Regions from separate parts of the Bacillus sp. LR--39 genome, predicted to be linked through region 2. Evidence: predicted binding sites of a transcription regulator. Region 2 holds the regulator's gene; each other region holds the start of a gene.
The links. Region 2 encodes Rex, which represses fermentation and respiration genes when NADH is low (regulators of the CRP and FNR family bind a similar motif). Its sites were predicted from a motif close to TTGTGAAATATTTCACAA; they were not measured.
Positions count from the first base shown of each region.

Region 1: a site for Rex is predicted at 1,744-1,761, ahead of ACWHAR_RS11575 (nitrate reductase subunit alpha). Genes of this name have one in related genera too.
Region 3: a site for Rex is predicted at 1,951-1,968, ahead of ACWHAR_RS08215 (DUF1641 domain-containing protein). Genes of this name have one in related genera too.
Region 4: a site for Rex is predicted at 1,522-1,539, ahead of ACWHAR_RS16305 (L-lactate dehydrogenase). Genes of this name have one in related genera too.

Region 1 is NZ_JBSIOT010000002.1:365,024-368,162, forward strand. It holds gene ACWHAR_RS11560 (Crp/Fnr family transcriptional regulator) at 1-279, shown strand, start outside; partial or broken gene ACWHAR_RS11565 (YwiC-like family protein) at 311-1,029, opposite strand; gene ACWHAR_RS11570 (cyclic nucleotide-binding domain-containing protein) at 1,172-1,648, shown strand; gene ACWHAR_RS11575 (nitrate reductase subunit alpha) at 1,826-3,139, shown strand, end outside.
Region 2 is NZ_JBSIOT010000004.1:5,223-8,361, reverse strand. It holds gene tatC (twin-arginine translocase subunit TatC) at 1-608, opposite strand, end outside; gene ACWHAR_RS17025 (twin-arginine translocase TatA/TatE family subunit) at 615-785, opposite strand; gene ACWHAR_RS17020 (redox-sensing transcriptional repressor Rex) at 804-1,451, opposite strand; gene moaC (cyclic pyranopterin monophosphate synthase MoaC) at 1,448-1,960, opposite strand; gene ACWHAR_RS17010 (ABC-F family ATP-binding cassette domain-containing protein) at 2,100-3,139, shown strand, end outside.
Region 3 is NZ_JBSIOT010000001.1:1,737,534-1,740,672, forward strand. It holds gene uxaC (glucuronate isomerase) at 1-38, opposite strand, end outside; gene ACWHAR_RS08210 (NAD(P)/FAD-dependent oxidoreductase) at 225-1,403, opposite strand; gene ACWHAR_RS08215 (DUF1641 domain-containing protein) at 1,443-1,859, opposite strand; gene ACWHAR_RS08220 (cupin domain-containing protein) at 2,246-2,743, opposite strand; gene ACWHAR_RS08225 (DMT family transporter) at 2,874-3,139, shown strand, end outside.
Region 4 is NZ_JBSIOT010000003.1:281,937-285,075, forward strand. It holds gene ACWHAR_RS16300 (MDR family MFS transporter) at 1-485, shown strand, start outside; gene ACWHAR_RS16305 (L-lactate dehydrogenase) at 527-1,480, opposite strand; partial or broken gene amyE (alpha-amylase) at 1,751-3,139, opposite strand, start outside.

The DNA.
Region 1 (3,139 bases), on a different contig from region 2:
AAAAAGGGGGCGCTCTATTCCACCCTTATCCGCTTATCAAACAGCTACGGGGTGGATCGAAGCGACGGGATTCTGATTAACATTGTGCTGACAAATCAGGATTTGGCTAAGTTTTGCGCGGCGGCAAGGGAGAGCGTCAACCGCATGCTGGGAGACCTCCGCAAACAAGGGGTTATTTCGATAGACGAAACCGGAAAAATTATTTTGCACAAGCGGGACTATTTACGGTGTGAGATCGAGTGTGAAAATTGTCCGCTTGAGATCTGCAATATTGACTGAAAAAAACAAGGACAGCGGTGTCCTTGTTTTTTTACCTTGTGATAAACAGGCACATGACGGCAAGAAAGAAGCCGGCATTTACGATTTCCAGAATGCCGATCGTTTTCACCGGCCAGTCTCTTCCGTGAAAAAACCAGGCCCGCAGACTGCTTGGGATAAAAGCGAGAAACGCCCAGCCTGCCCCGAGAAGAGCCGATAAAAAGGGGAGCAAGAGGTGATATCCCCACGACCAGTATGCAAAGGTTCTGTTTTTTCTCTCCCGGATGACCGATTTCACATAAAAAGAACTCCCGACAAAAAATAAAGCGGATTGCAAGAATAGAAACCAGGCCCAGCCGTCAAGGGTTCCCGTTCCCAGCCAGCAGCTCGCAAGCCCGCCTGAACAAAAGAACAGAACACCTGCAATATCATTCGTGAGCGCCCGTTCGTTTTTTCGGCGGGCATAATGCGTATGTATGAGAAACAGCGGCAATAAAAAAACGCCGATCCAGACGAGCTGCGGCTTATGAAAGACAGAAATGATCAAAAAGCAGCAGGCCGGAAAACCGTAATACCATATCCACTTTTGATAGAGCTGAAGCTGTTTCTTTTTCAAAGCGAGCGAAACGGGATAAACCGTTAAGAAAGGAACAGCCAGCCCAAAAAGAGCGGAATATGCCAGAAAACCGGGCCTCCCTTGACCATGCCGAGTAAAAATGGAATCAGCAGCATCGCCCATGCGCCGTGCTGCTTCGGAATCATCGCCTTCATCGAAACCCTCCTTTTTATTTCATTATAAGTGCAAACACTCTCCTGATAAGTGACTTTTATCATACAAGCTGTGAAATACATCACTGCCGTGCAGGCTCAATCGGGCTACACTAAAGCTATCCTTAGCACAGGAGGCTTTCCTATGAATCAGTGTGACTATTTATTATTTCTGAAACAACTTCCTATGTTTAATGAAGTGCCTCTGTCCATTGTCGAAACCTTGCTGAAAAACGGGACGTTTATCCGCGGCTCATCTGACCAATCTCCATCCTTTCTTCATTCACAATCCGTTTATATTGTATTAAAAGGCAATATCCGTTTTACGGACAGCAGGCTCCCTGAAGGATCGCAAACCGTTGCGCTGTGGGAAAAAGGCGATGTGTTTCCGATTGATGAAAAAGGCGGGCTCTCTTTATCGCCTTTTATCTCAGTCAATGCCTCACCGGATATTCTGGTACTCCATATTCCATATTCCGTAATTAAGCAAATGATGTCTTACCATCCGCGGCTGCAAATGAACTTTTTGGCGATGCTTCAGCAAAATGTCTTCTGTTCCTATCAATTGTTTTTGCGGTACCTGCATACATCACGGGATGAAAACGCCGAACCCGGTTCTTAAACAGAACCGGTTTTTTTGATGACGCCGGGCGTCCCCATATCGTTTGAAAATCCTTCCTGCTGCTTTGTGTGAACGTTTTGTGAAAAAAGCAGAGTGTGTGACATAGTTCACAAGGTGATGCGCCGTCTCTGTTTATAGTGTACATAGCATTACCTGACTCGGAAGGAGTGAACGATCATGAAGAAAAAGAAAATGAGTCCGTTGCTCAGGAGATTAAACTATTTTTCTCCTATCGAACATCATTCAAATAACCATAGCCAAACGACAAGCGAAGATCGTGATTGGGAGAATGTATACAGAAACAGATGGCAGTACGACAAAGTCGTTCGCTCCACCCACGGCGTCAACTGTACGGGTTCTTGCAGCTGGAATATTTATGTGAAAAACGGAATTGTCACGTGGGAAGGACAAAACTTGAATTATCCATCAACAGGCCCGGATATGCCTGATTTCGAACCGAGAGGCTGTCCGCGGGGGGCCAGTTTTTCTTGGTACATCTACAGCCCGCTCCGTGTGAAATATCCATATGTCCGCGGTGTGCTGATCAATTTGTGGCGGGAAGCGTTGCAGGCGCATCAAAATCCGCTGGATGCCTGGAAATCGATCGTCGAAAACCCTGAAAAAGCGAAGTCCTATAAACAGGCAAGGGGGAAAGGCGGCTTTGTCCGCGCGGAATGGCCGGAGGTGCTGAAGCTGATTTCAGCCTCTCTGCTGTATACAGTGATGAAATACGGGCCTGACCGGAATGTCGGTTTTTCTCCGATCCCGGCGATGTCCATGATCAGCCACGCATCAGGTTCGCGATTCATGTCGTTAATCGGCGGCCCAATGCTCAGTTTTTATGACTGGTATGCGGATCTTCCGCCGGCGTCCCCGCAAATTTGGGGCGACCAGACGGACGTTCCGGAGAGCAGTGATTGGTACAATTCAGGCTATATCATCACATGGGGCTCCAACGTTCCGTTAACGAGAACGCCTGATGCGCATTTTCTGGCGGAAGCCCGCTATAAAGGCGCCAAGGTCATTTCAATCAGCCCGGATTTTGCGGAATCCTCAAAGTTTGCGGATGACTGGCTGAGTATCCGCCAGGGGACTGACGGGGCGCTTGCGATGGCGATGGGTCACGTCATTTTGCAGGAATTTTACGTGAACCAAGAAACTGAACGTTTTATTGAGTACGCGAAGCAATACACCGATTTTCCATTCTTCGTCACTCTGTCAAAAGAAAACGGCGTGTATACAGCCGGGCGGTTTCTGCATGCAAAAGACATCGGGCGGCAGACAAAAAATGATCAGTGGAAGCCGGCGGTCTGGAATGAACAGACAGGTGCGTTTGCCATACCGCAAGGAACAATGGGCTCCCGCTGGGACGGGCAGCAGAAATGGAATCTGCACATGATCGACGAAGACACCGGGGAACAGATTGAGCCCCGTCTCTCCGTGCTCGGAATAGAGGACGAAATCGGCATGGTGCGCATTCCGTATTTTTCA
Region 2 (3,139 bases):
ATCACAAGCAGCACAAAATATGCGTACTTCCTGATCTTCGATAAAAACCTAGGCGTGATAACACCGAGTCTCGTTAAAAACATGATCAGCACCGGCATCTGAAACAGCAGTCCGAACGGAATCGTCAGCTGCAGCAGAAAATGAAAGTACTCAGTGATCCCAATCACCTGGTTGACATCGAGGTCATTCGAGACCCGCTTCATAAAATCAACGACCAGCGGAAATAAAATATAATAAGAAAACGACACACCGCCGACAAACAGCACGATCGAAATCGGAATATAGCTGAGTGTTACTTTGCGCTCCTTCTCATACAGACCCGGGCTGACAAACGCCCAAATCTGATAGAGAATAATCGGCGAAGTCAAAATGATGCCGATGATAAACGCGAACTGCAAAAAGATAAACAGCGGATCCGTCAGGTTAAAAGCATTAAGGGTGAGCTCTTTTACTTCATCGGCTTTTTGAAGATACACAATGATAGGTTTTGCCAGAAAAAAGCCGGCAATAAAGAAAACCGTAAAGGATAACGCCACAATCAGCAATCGTTTCCGAAGTTCGGCAATATGCTCCACAAGCGTCATTTGATTCACTCTCATACGCGTCATCCTATCTTACTGTTCTTCTTTCTTTTTTTCCTCTTCTTCACCGGCTAATCCCTTAGTAGCGTTCTTAAATTCACGAAGCGTGTCCCCCGCCGCTTTTCCTAATTCGGGAAGCTTCTTCGGACCGAAAATAATCACCGCCACCACACCGATAACCGCCAGGCTTCCAGGACCAATCATGTGCAGCTCCTCCTTTCGCTATTCAATTTCTTCCAAAACAGAATAATGCTTTAAGAAATAAACCAATGATTGAAGCTCTACAGCTAAATCTATATGATGAATTCGAATGTGATCCGGCACATTCAAACGGGCCGGCGTAAAGTTAAGGATTCCCTTGATTCCGAGCGACACGAGCCGGTCGGTGATTGACTGGGCGGCAACCGCCGGAACGGTAAGAATCGCCACGGGTTCATCCTTAATGTGAAGCTCTAAATCATTAAGATCAAAGACAGGCACACCGCCTACCTCAGTTCCTATTTTACTCTGATTCACATCAAAAGCCATAGATATTTTTGTGTTATTATTTTTTGTGAAATTATAGTGAAGAAACGCCGTCCCTAAATTCCCGACACCGATCAAAATGACGTTCGTCGTTTCATCCTGATCCAGTGTTTTTCTGAAAAATGACAGCAGGTAATCCACATTATAGCCGTATCCTTTTTTGCCGAGCGCCCCGAAATAGGAAAAATCCCGGCGGATCGTGGCCGAATCGACTTTTACCGCGTCGCTCAGTTCAGCTGATGAAACGCGCTGCTTTCCTGACGCGTGTAAATTCTTTAAAAAGCGATAATAAAGCGGCAGCCGTTTTGCCGTCGCCTGTGGAATTTTTGATTGATCCTTGTTCATGATTGGTCCTCCACTTTATACTCAGATGCATCTCTTTTAAAATCACCGTTTTTCCCTCCTGTTTTTTCCAAGAGGCAGGTCGGGCCGATGACCATTCCTTTATCCAGCGCCTTGCACATGTCATAAACGGTCAAAGCGCAGACTGAAGCGGAAGTTAGCGCTTCCATTTCCACACCTGTACTCCCTTTCGTTTTTACGCTTGCCTGTATATGAAGAACGGCTTCGGAATTCTTTTCCTCCCAGCCGAATGAAATGTCAACGCTGCTTAAAGAAAGCGGGTGGCACATCGGGATAATCGCTGACGTCTGCTTTGCGGCCATAATTCCTGCCACCTGTGCGACAGCCAGCACGTCTCCTTTTCCGATCTCGCGGTTTTTGATTCTGCTGTACACGTCATGCTTCATGTGTACGCTGGATATCGCAGCGGCAGTACGGACTGTTGAAGATTTATCGCTTATATCCACCATGCGGGCATGGCCTTCTTCATTAAAATGAGAAAATCCATTCATATTTAAACTCTCCTTACTTCTGATCATACACTATTTTCTCCCTGATGTCTTATCCTATAATGTTCCAATTCTGATGTATTGTTTGCTGACAGCAGGTTGATAAGCTACACTTAACTTATTATAACAGAGGTGAAATAATATGATGATCTTACAAATTAATCAGCTATCCAAATCTTTTGGCGCTGATCCTATTTTAAACAATATAAAGCTCGAAGTCAGATCTCGGGATCGCATCGCCATAGTAGGCAGAAACGGAGCCGGCAAATCAACTCTCCTTAAAATTATCGCAGGTCACCTTTCATATGAAAAGGGTGAATTAATCAAACCGAAAGAATTAACGATGGGATATCTTGCCCAGCACACAGGCTTGGAATCCCAGCTTACCATAAAAGAAGAACTGCTGAGCGTTTTTGATTTCCTGAAAGCAATGGAAAAAGAGATGCGCTCTATTGAAGAAAAGATGGCCACAGCCGCCCCCGCGGAGCTTGAGACGCTGATGAAAACCTATGACAGGCTTCAGCAGGATTTCAAGGATAAAGGCGGCTATCAATATGAAGCGGACGTCCGATCTATCCTTCACGGCCTCGGCTTCGGAAAATTTGACGATTCCGTGAAAGTGCAAAGCCTGAGCGGCGGTCAGAAAACAAGGCTTGCGCTCGGAAAGCTGCTGCTGACCCAGCCTGATCTGCTTGTTCTGGATGAACCGACGAACCATCTCGACATCGACACGCTTACATGGCTTGAGCATTATTTACAGGGATATTCAGGCGCAATCCTGATCGTTTCCCACGACCGATACTTTCTTGATAAAGTCGTCAGCCAAGTGTACGAGGTCTCACGGACAGAAAGCAAAAAATACCTCGGCAACTACAGCGCCTATTTAGAACAAAAAGCTGAGCAGTATGAGAAAGACCTGAAGCTGTATGAAAAACAGCAGGACGAAATCGCCAAGCTTCAAGATTTTGTCGACCGCAATCTGGCCAGAGCTTCTACAACGAAAAGAGCCCAAAGCAGACGAAAACAGCTTGAACGGATGGACGTCATGGCAAAGCCGCTCGGGGATGAAAAATCAGCCGCCTTCCGTTTTGACATTACAAAACAGAGCGGAAACAACGTCCTGCGCGTACAGGATGTTTCCATCAGCTATGACGGCCAGCCTCCGCTCTTGAAAAACCTGAC
Region 3 (3,139 bases), on a different contig from region 2:
CTATCCAGTAAAAAATCATCACCCATAAAAGCTTTCACACTTTCATCCTCCCTCTTAAAAATGTTAACGTTAACAAAATGGTTCTTTTTTATTTTAGCTTCCTCTTTCTCACATATCAATCATTTTTATTTAACTTTTCAGAAAAATGTATCTGTTAACATTTTCATACAAAAAAAAGACACTGCCGAGAAAGTCCGGCAATGTCTTCTGTGTGATCTTAAGGATTAGTAAGCGAGGCTGAATAATCCTTTGATATGTGTTAAATAACGTACGTTACTTGCTTCTTTCATTAAAGATGCCGGAAGACCTTTCAGCGGAGTAGAGTTCGCTCCGATGATGGCAACCGCGTCTTTACGTCCGAGGCTTGCAAGCGTACCAGAGTTTACAGGCTTGAATGTTTCAAGCGTTTTTCCTTCTAAGTAAGCGAACAGGTTGTAACCGACAAGTTCACCCATCTGCCAAGCGATTTGCGCTGTCGGCGGGTACGGACGGCCGTCCGGCGCAAAGTATACAGCGCTATCTCCGACAACGAATACATCTTCGTGAGAAGTAGATTGTAAGAAATCGTTAACCGTCGCACGGCCGCGGTTCACTTCAAGGCCGGATTCACCGACTAACGGGTTGCCTTGTACGCCGCCTGTCCATACAAATGTGTTGGCAACGACTTTTGAACCGTCTTTCAGATCAATAACGTTTCCTTCAACATTTGTAACAGGAAGACCTGTTAAGAACTCAACGCCGCGTTTTTCAAGACTTTTTGTCGCGCGTTCGATAAGGTCATCAGGAAGAACAGGAAGAATTTTCGGACCTGCTTCTACTAATTTCAGTTTGATTTCTTTCGGATCTACGCCGTATTTTTTCGTAAGGTTCGGCATAATGTCAGCAAGCTCACCGACAAGCTCAACGCCAGTTAAGCCGCCGCCGCCGATAAGGATCGTTGCATCAGCTTCGTTTTTCGTTTTAGCGTATTCACGCACACGGTCTTCCACGTGTTTGTATACTTTGTTGGCATCAGCAGCAGATTTCAGCACCATGCTGTTTTCTTCGAGTCCAGGAATGCCGAAATAAGCCGTAACAGAACCAAGTCCGACAACAAGCGCGTCATAAGTCAGCTTAGAACCGTCAGAAAGAGAAACTTCTTTCTTATCAACTGAGAAAGAATTGACTTCTGCGATTTTAATGTCGACGTCTTTTCCTTTCAGAAGTTTTTCAAGCGGCATAGCAACAGCCTGTTCAGACACGTTGCCTGCTGCAAGACGGTGCAGTTCCGTAATGATTTGGTGAGTCGGGTATTTGTTCACAACGGTTACGCGTGCTTCATCTTTACTGTAATGTTTGCGAACGGTTAAAGCAGAAAGAACTCCGCCGTAACCAGCGCCTAAAATGACAATATGTTTTGACATCGTATATCCTCCGTCCTTTATATCAATTTGAATCTGAGATTATTTTTGTTTTTCGTTCATGATTTCAAGATAGCTGTTAGCAAAACGGAACAGCTTTTGAGCTTGAGGATCTTTCAGCATGCGCAGCAGGCCGAAAAGTCCGATCGTTTCATTGCTTGCATCCGCGCGGTCTTTTGCTTCGATCGCAGTAGCCGCAACTTCTTTCGCTGTTTCTTTCACCGGCTCAAGAATTTCTGTAAGCGCACCCACTGTATCGCTCTTCAATACTTCGTCTGTCGCTACAGACTGTGCAAAATCATAAGACTTCGTTAAAATATTTACTAACTCAGTCAGTTTTGGAAGCTGATCCACTAAAACAGTCAGTGATTCTTGAACTTCAGGTTTTAGCAGCTGATCAATAAGATCGCGTTGGCCTTGGCTGACAGATGCATTTGTTTGATCGATTGTTTCTGGCATATCCGATTCTCCTTTACTATAAGCAGTATGCTGATTTTTTTGGAAAGGGTAGCCTTTCCCCCTTCATGCAGAAAAGCATGAAAAAGCAAGATTGTGAATTCATGCACAATCATTTACAAAAATAAATGTTTACTACCCAGTTTTTCACTTTGCCATATCCAGTATTATTTTTATATCAACAAAAACAATTGAATAAGTCAAAATTTCTTTTTCCTCTCTGAAAATAGCAAACATAAAAAACCCAAATTTGATTTACTCTTATATAATAACACTTTTTGAACAAAATTTGAACGTGAATTGTTTCGTTTATGAAATTATTTATATGGCGGGGGTGTAATAACGTTTCTTTCAGGCTATTTTTTTACAGACCATCCGCTTTTCCCCTGTCATTTTTCCCACAATTTTAATAGCGGGCCCGTTTTTCCCGTAAAGGGGTCGCATTCCGGGAGCGGGACACAGCTGATTTCTTCTGAAGTTCTATCATTTTTCTCCGTTTTTGTATCGTACTGCCGGCCGCCCGGATAAGCCCCGATCACGGTAAAATCAGAACTGCCCGACAGTTTTTTATGTCCGGTGCCGGCCGGAATGACCGCTGCATCCCCCGTTTGAAGAACGGCGTCCGCTCCTTGTTCCCCGCCGAACCTCAAAACCGCGTTTCCTTTTACCGCGACAAGAACTTCGTGCGTGGTGCTGTGAAAATGGTGATACGGAAATACTCCGCCCGTCCAGCTGTTCGACCAATCGTGCCGGCGGAGGACGGACTCTGCTTTCTGTACCGTTTCTTCATTAAATACCGCTTTATAAATAACAAGCGGAAGATTCGGGTTATTCGGAATGCGGCCGTCATCTTCGAAATAAAGCACTTGAATATCCTCTTTCTGCATTGGTGTTCACCTCCGTATATGTCTGTTTCCCATTCATCATTTATTAAAACGCTATTTTCTCATATTCCATTGCGAAGCCTGCCGGTGAATAGTATAGTATAAAAAAATATGTGTCAAAATGAGGGATTTAATGAAAGCCATCGTGATCGGAATATTGGCATCTCTGTTTTTTGCAGTCACATTTATTTTAAACAGGGCGATGGAGCTTTCCGGCGGAAGCTGGATGTGGAGCTCTTCCCTGCGTTTTCTTTTTATGATTCCGTTTTTATTTTTGATCGTTTATGCGAAAGGAAAATGGGCGCCGCTCTGGCATGAAATCCGAAAAAAACCGTTTTTTTGGCTGAAGTGGAGTTTTACCGGGTTCGTGCTTTTTTATGCCCCGATTACGTTTGCGGC
Region 4 (3,139 bases), on a different contig from region 2:
ATATGACACCGGATACGGCGCGTACGATGCTGACGGTATTCATGCTGATCTCAGGATTCGGCGTCGGCTTCAACTTCTCACTGCTGCCGGCCGCGTCCATGAACGATCTGGAGCCGCGTTATCGCGGAAGCGCCAACTCAACAAACTCGTTTTTGAGATCATTCGGTATGACGCTCGGTGTGACGATTTTCGGCACCATCCAGACGAATGTGTTTACCAATAAGCTCACAGATTCATTCAGCGGCATGAAAGGAGCGGGCGGCGCGATGCAGAACATAGGAAATCCGCAGGACATTTTCCAGGCCGGCACGCGCGCTCATATTCCGCCGCACATTCTGGATCGCATTATTGACGCCATGTCGCAAAGCATCACATATGTATTTACGCTTGCGCTAGCGCCGATCGTCATTGCCGCCGTTACCATTTTGTTTATGGGAAAAGCGAGAGTGAAAACCTCTCAGGAAATGGCGAAAAAAGCGAATTAAAAAAAGCAGTACATGGCGTTTGTCATGTACTGCTTTTTTATTTACCCAGCGAAATGCGGAGCGAGAATATCTTTCAGCACGTTTGCGCTGCGGCTGAATTGAGCCTGTTCTGTTTCATTCAGCTCAAGTTCCGTCACACCTGCGATGCCGTTCCGATTGACGACGGCCGGAACGCCGATAAAGACGTCGTTTACACCGTATTGGCCGTCCAGATATGTGCTGACGGTTAAAATGCTGTTTTCATTACGCAAAATCGCTTTTGTGATGCGGGCGAGGCTCATCGCCACTCCGTAATATGTCGCGCCTTTTTTCTCGATAATATGGTAGGCCGCGTTTTTCACATCGTCAACGATCTGATCCAGCTCGTCCTGTTTGTAAGCTGCATTTTTCTCCAGCAATTGCTGCACCGGCACTCCGCCGATATTGGCGTGACTCCATACAGGAAGCTCGGTATCGCCGTGCTCGCCGATAATGTGGGCGTGTACGTTTTGCGGAGCGGCTCCGAAGTATTCGCTCAGCATATAACGGAATCGCGCAGAATCCAGTGTCGTGCCGCTGCCGATGACGCGTTCTTTCGGCAGCCCGCTGAATGTCCATGTCGCATAAGTGAGAATGTCGACCGGGTTTGTGGCAACGAGGAAGATGCCGTCAAATCCGCTTGCCATTACTTCACCGACAATGCTTTTAAAAATGGCGAGATTTTTTTCGACCAGCTCAAGTCTCGTTTCGCCCGGTTTTTGATTGGCCCCTGCACAGATGCACACGATATCGGCATCCTTGCAATCCTCATATGTGCCGTAAGACGTTTTGACCGGATGAGGCGCAAATGCCTTTCCGTGATTTAAATCCATGACATCTCCCATGGCTTTTTCTCTATTTACATCAATGATCACAAGCTCATCTGTGATCCCTTGATTAATTAACGCAAATGCATAACTGCTTCCAACAAAACCTGCTCCGATTAATGCTACTTTGTTCACTCGTTCGTTCATCATGTATGCTCATCCTCCAGTGTTTCGTGGTGTCTGTTTTTATCTTGTGAAGTATTTCACATTTATATTGTGCAATACTTCACAAACTTTTGCAAGAGAAAAGTTTGATTTTTGGACAAAAAAATATCGGTGATGGTTTCCAGATTGTTGACAACATCCTAAAACGGAACCGTTTTAGGATGTTGTCATCTTTTCAGCGTGAATGAAGACGCGCTGTCCCTTTCTCAGAAGCGGGGGTTTGCCGGCACGCTGATGTGATGATGGCCCTATCCATTAATGCGGAAGATAACCATTCAAACCGGAGTTGTTATACAAACCATTCTGCACATAATCAAAGCCGGGCTGGTTCTGGCCGGGCACTTGGGCGCTGCCATTGTTAAAAATCACTTTGGCGTTGGCCGTATCCGCATTCTCAGGCAGCGTCAGCGTGTACATTCCATCTGCATTCTTGGTCATGGCTTTCCCCGGCCACGATCCGGTTAATTCTATGGCCCTGCCTCCATCATGTTTATAGATATAAGCATTTACCTGGCCCCAATGATCCGGATTTTGATAGCCAATGATGTTGGTTTGGGCCGGGTCTTTTTTGACAAACGTGTATTCTTGGGTTCTCGCTGCACCCTCGCCGTTCGTTCCGGTTAATTTGATGTTGTATGTCGTGCCGATTGGATCTTCTTTCCCGATCGTTAATCGGTCTCCATCCTTAAATGCTGTCTCTTGACCATTATTGATTTGGTAAACGGCTTTTGTTGTTTTCGCATTTGTACGCAGGGTGACCGTCAGCTGATCATTGAAAGAATGGACTGCCCCCGTTTGGTAATCTCAAGGAAGACATGAGGCGCATTTCCAATGTCGTCAGGATAAAGAACAGCCGCGGATCTGGCATTGATCGTACCTGTCAGTTTGCCGTTCGCTACTTGAAATGAACCGGCGCCGGCCCTATTATCATACCTGCCGTCAGGTAATTTCGTTGAAGTATTGACGGTGACAGAAGACGATCCTGCATTTGCCAGCACAACGCCTTTTGAGCCGCGCTGATTCATAAATATTTGATTGTTCCCATTCGGATTCGAGAGTTCCTCGGGCTGCCCGGCCATTTCATTGTGAAATTGATTGACCGCAGTGATCGCCTGATCTTTAAATAAGGCGCTCCCGCGATCTCCTATTTGACTTTTTCCGGGAAATCTCACACCATTTCCTCCGCCCTCAGGTCTGGAAAAGAAAAGAGGCGTGCTTCCTGAGCGGGAACCAATCACTGCCCAGCCTAAACGAATATCGTCATCACTCATCCATGTGGACTCTTCATCATCATTGGCATACGTATCATGTGATTCCACCCATGTGACTAACTTGTCCGCAGACACGTCAGATGCATAATGGGAGATATTCGACACACTCAGATTACGATTCTTTAAAGCGGATCTGATGGAATGCCCGTAGTTAGAAGCCGTCACATTCATATAATTCGCATAAGCAGTATCTCTGGATGCGCTGTCTTGCAGGATTTCTCCGTATTGGAACTCCGCCGATGTATTTGTGATATTCGGCCAAAATTGGCTGCCGTAATTCCCATCATCCGGAAGCTCTATATGCTTGGCGGCATCATAGCGGAACCCGTCTGCTCCGTCATTCAATGCTCTTTCCAAGAAACCTTTCAGGTAG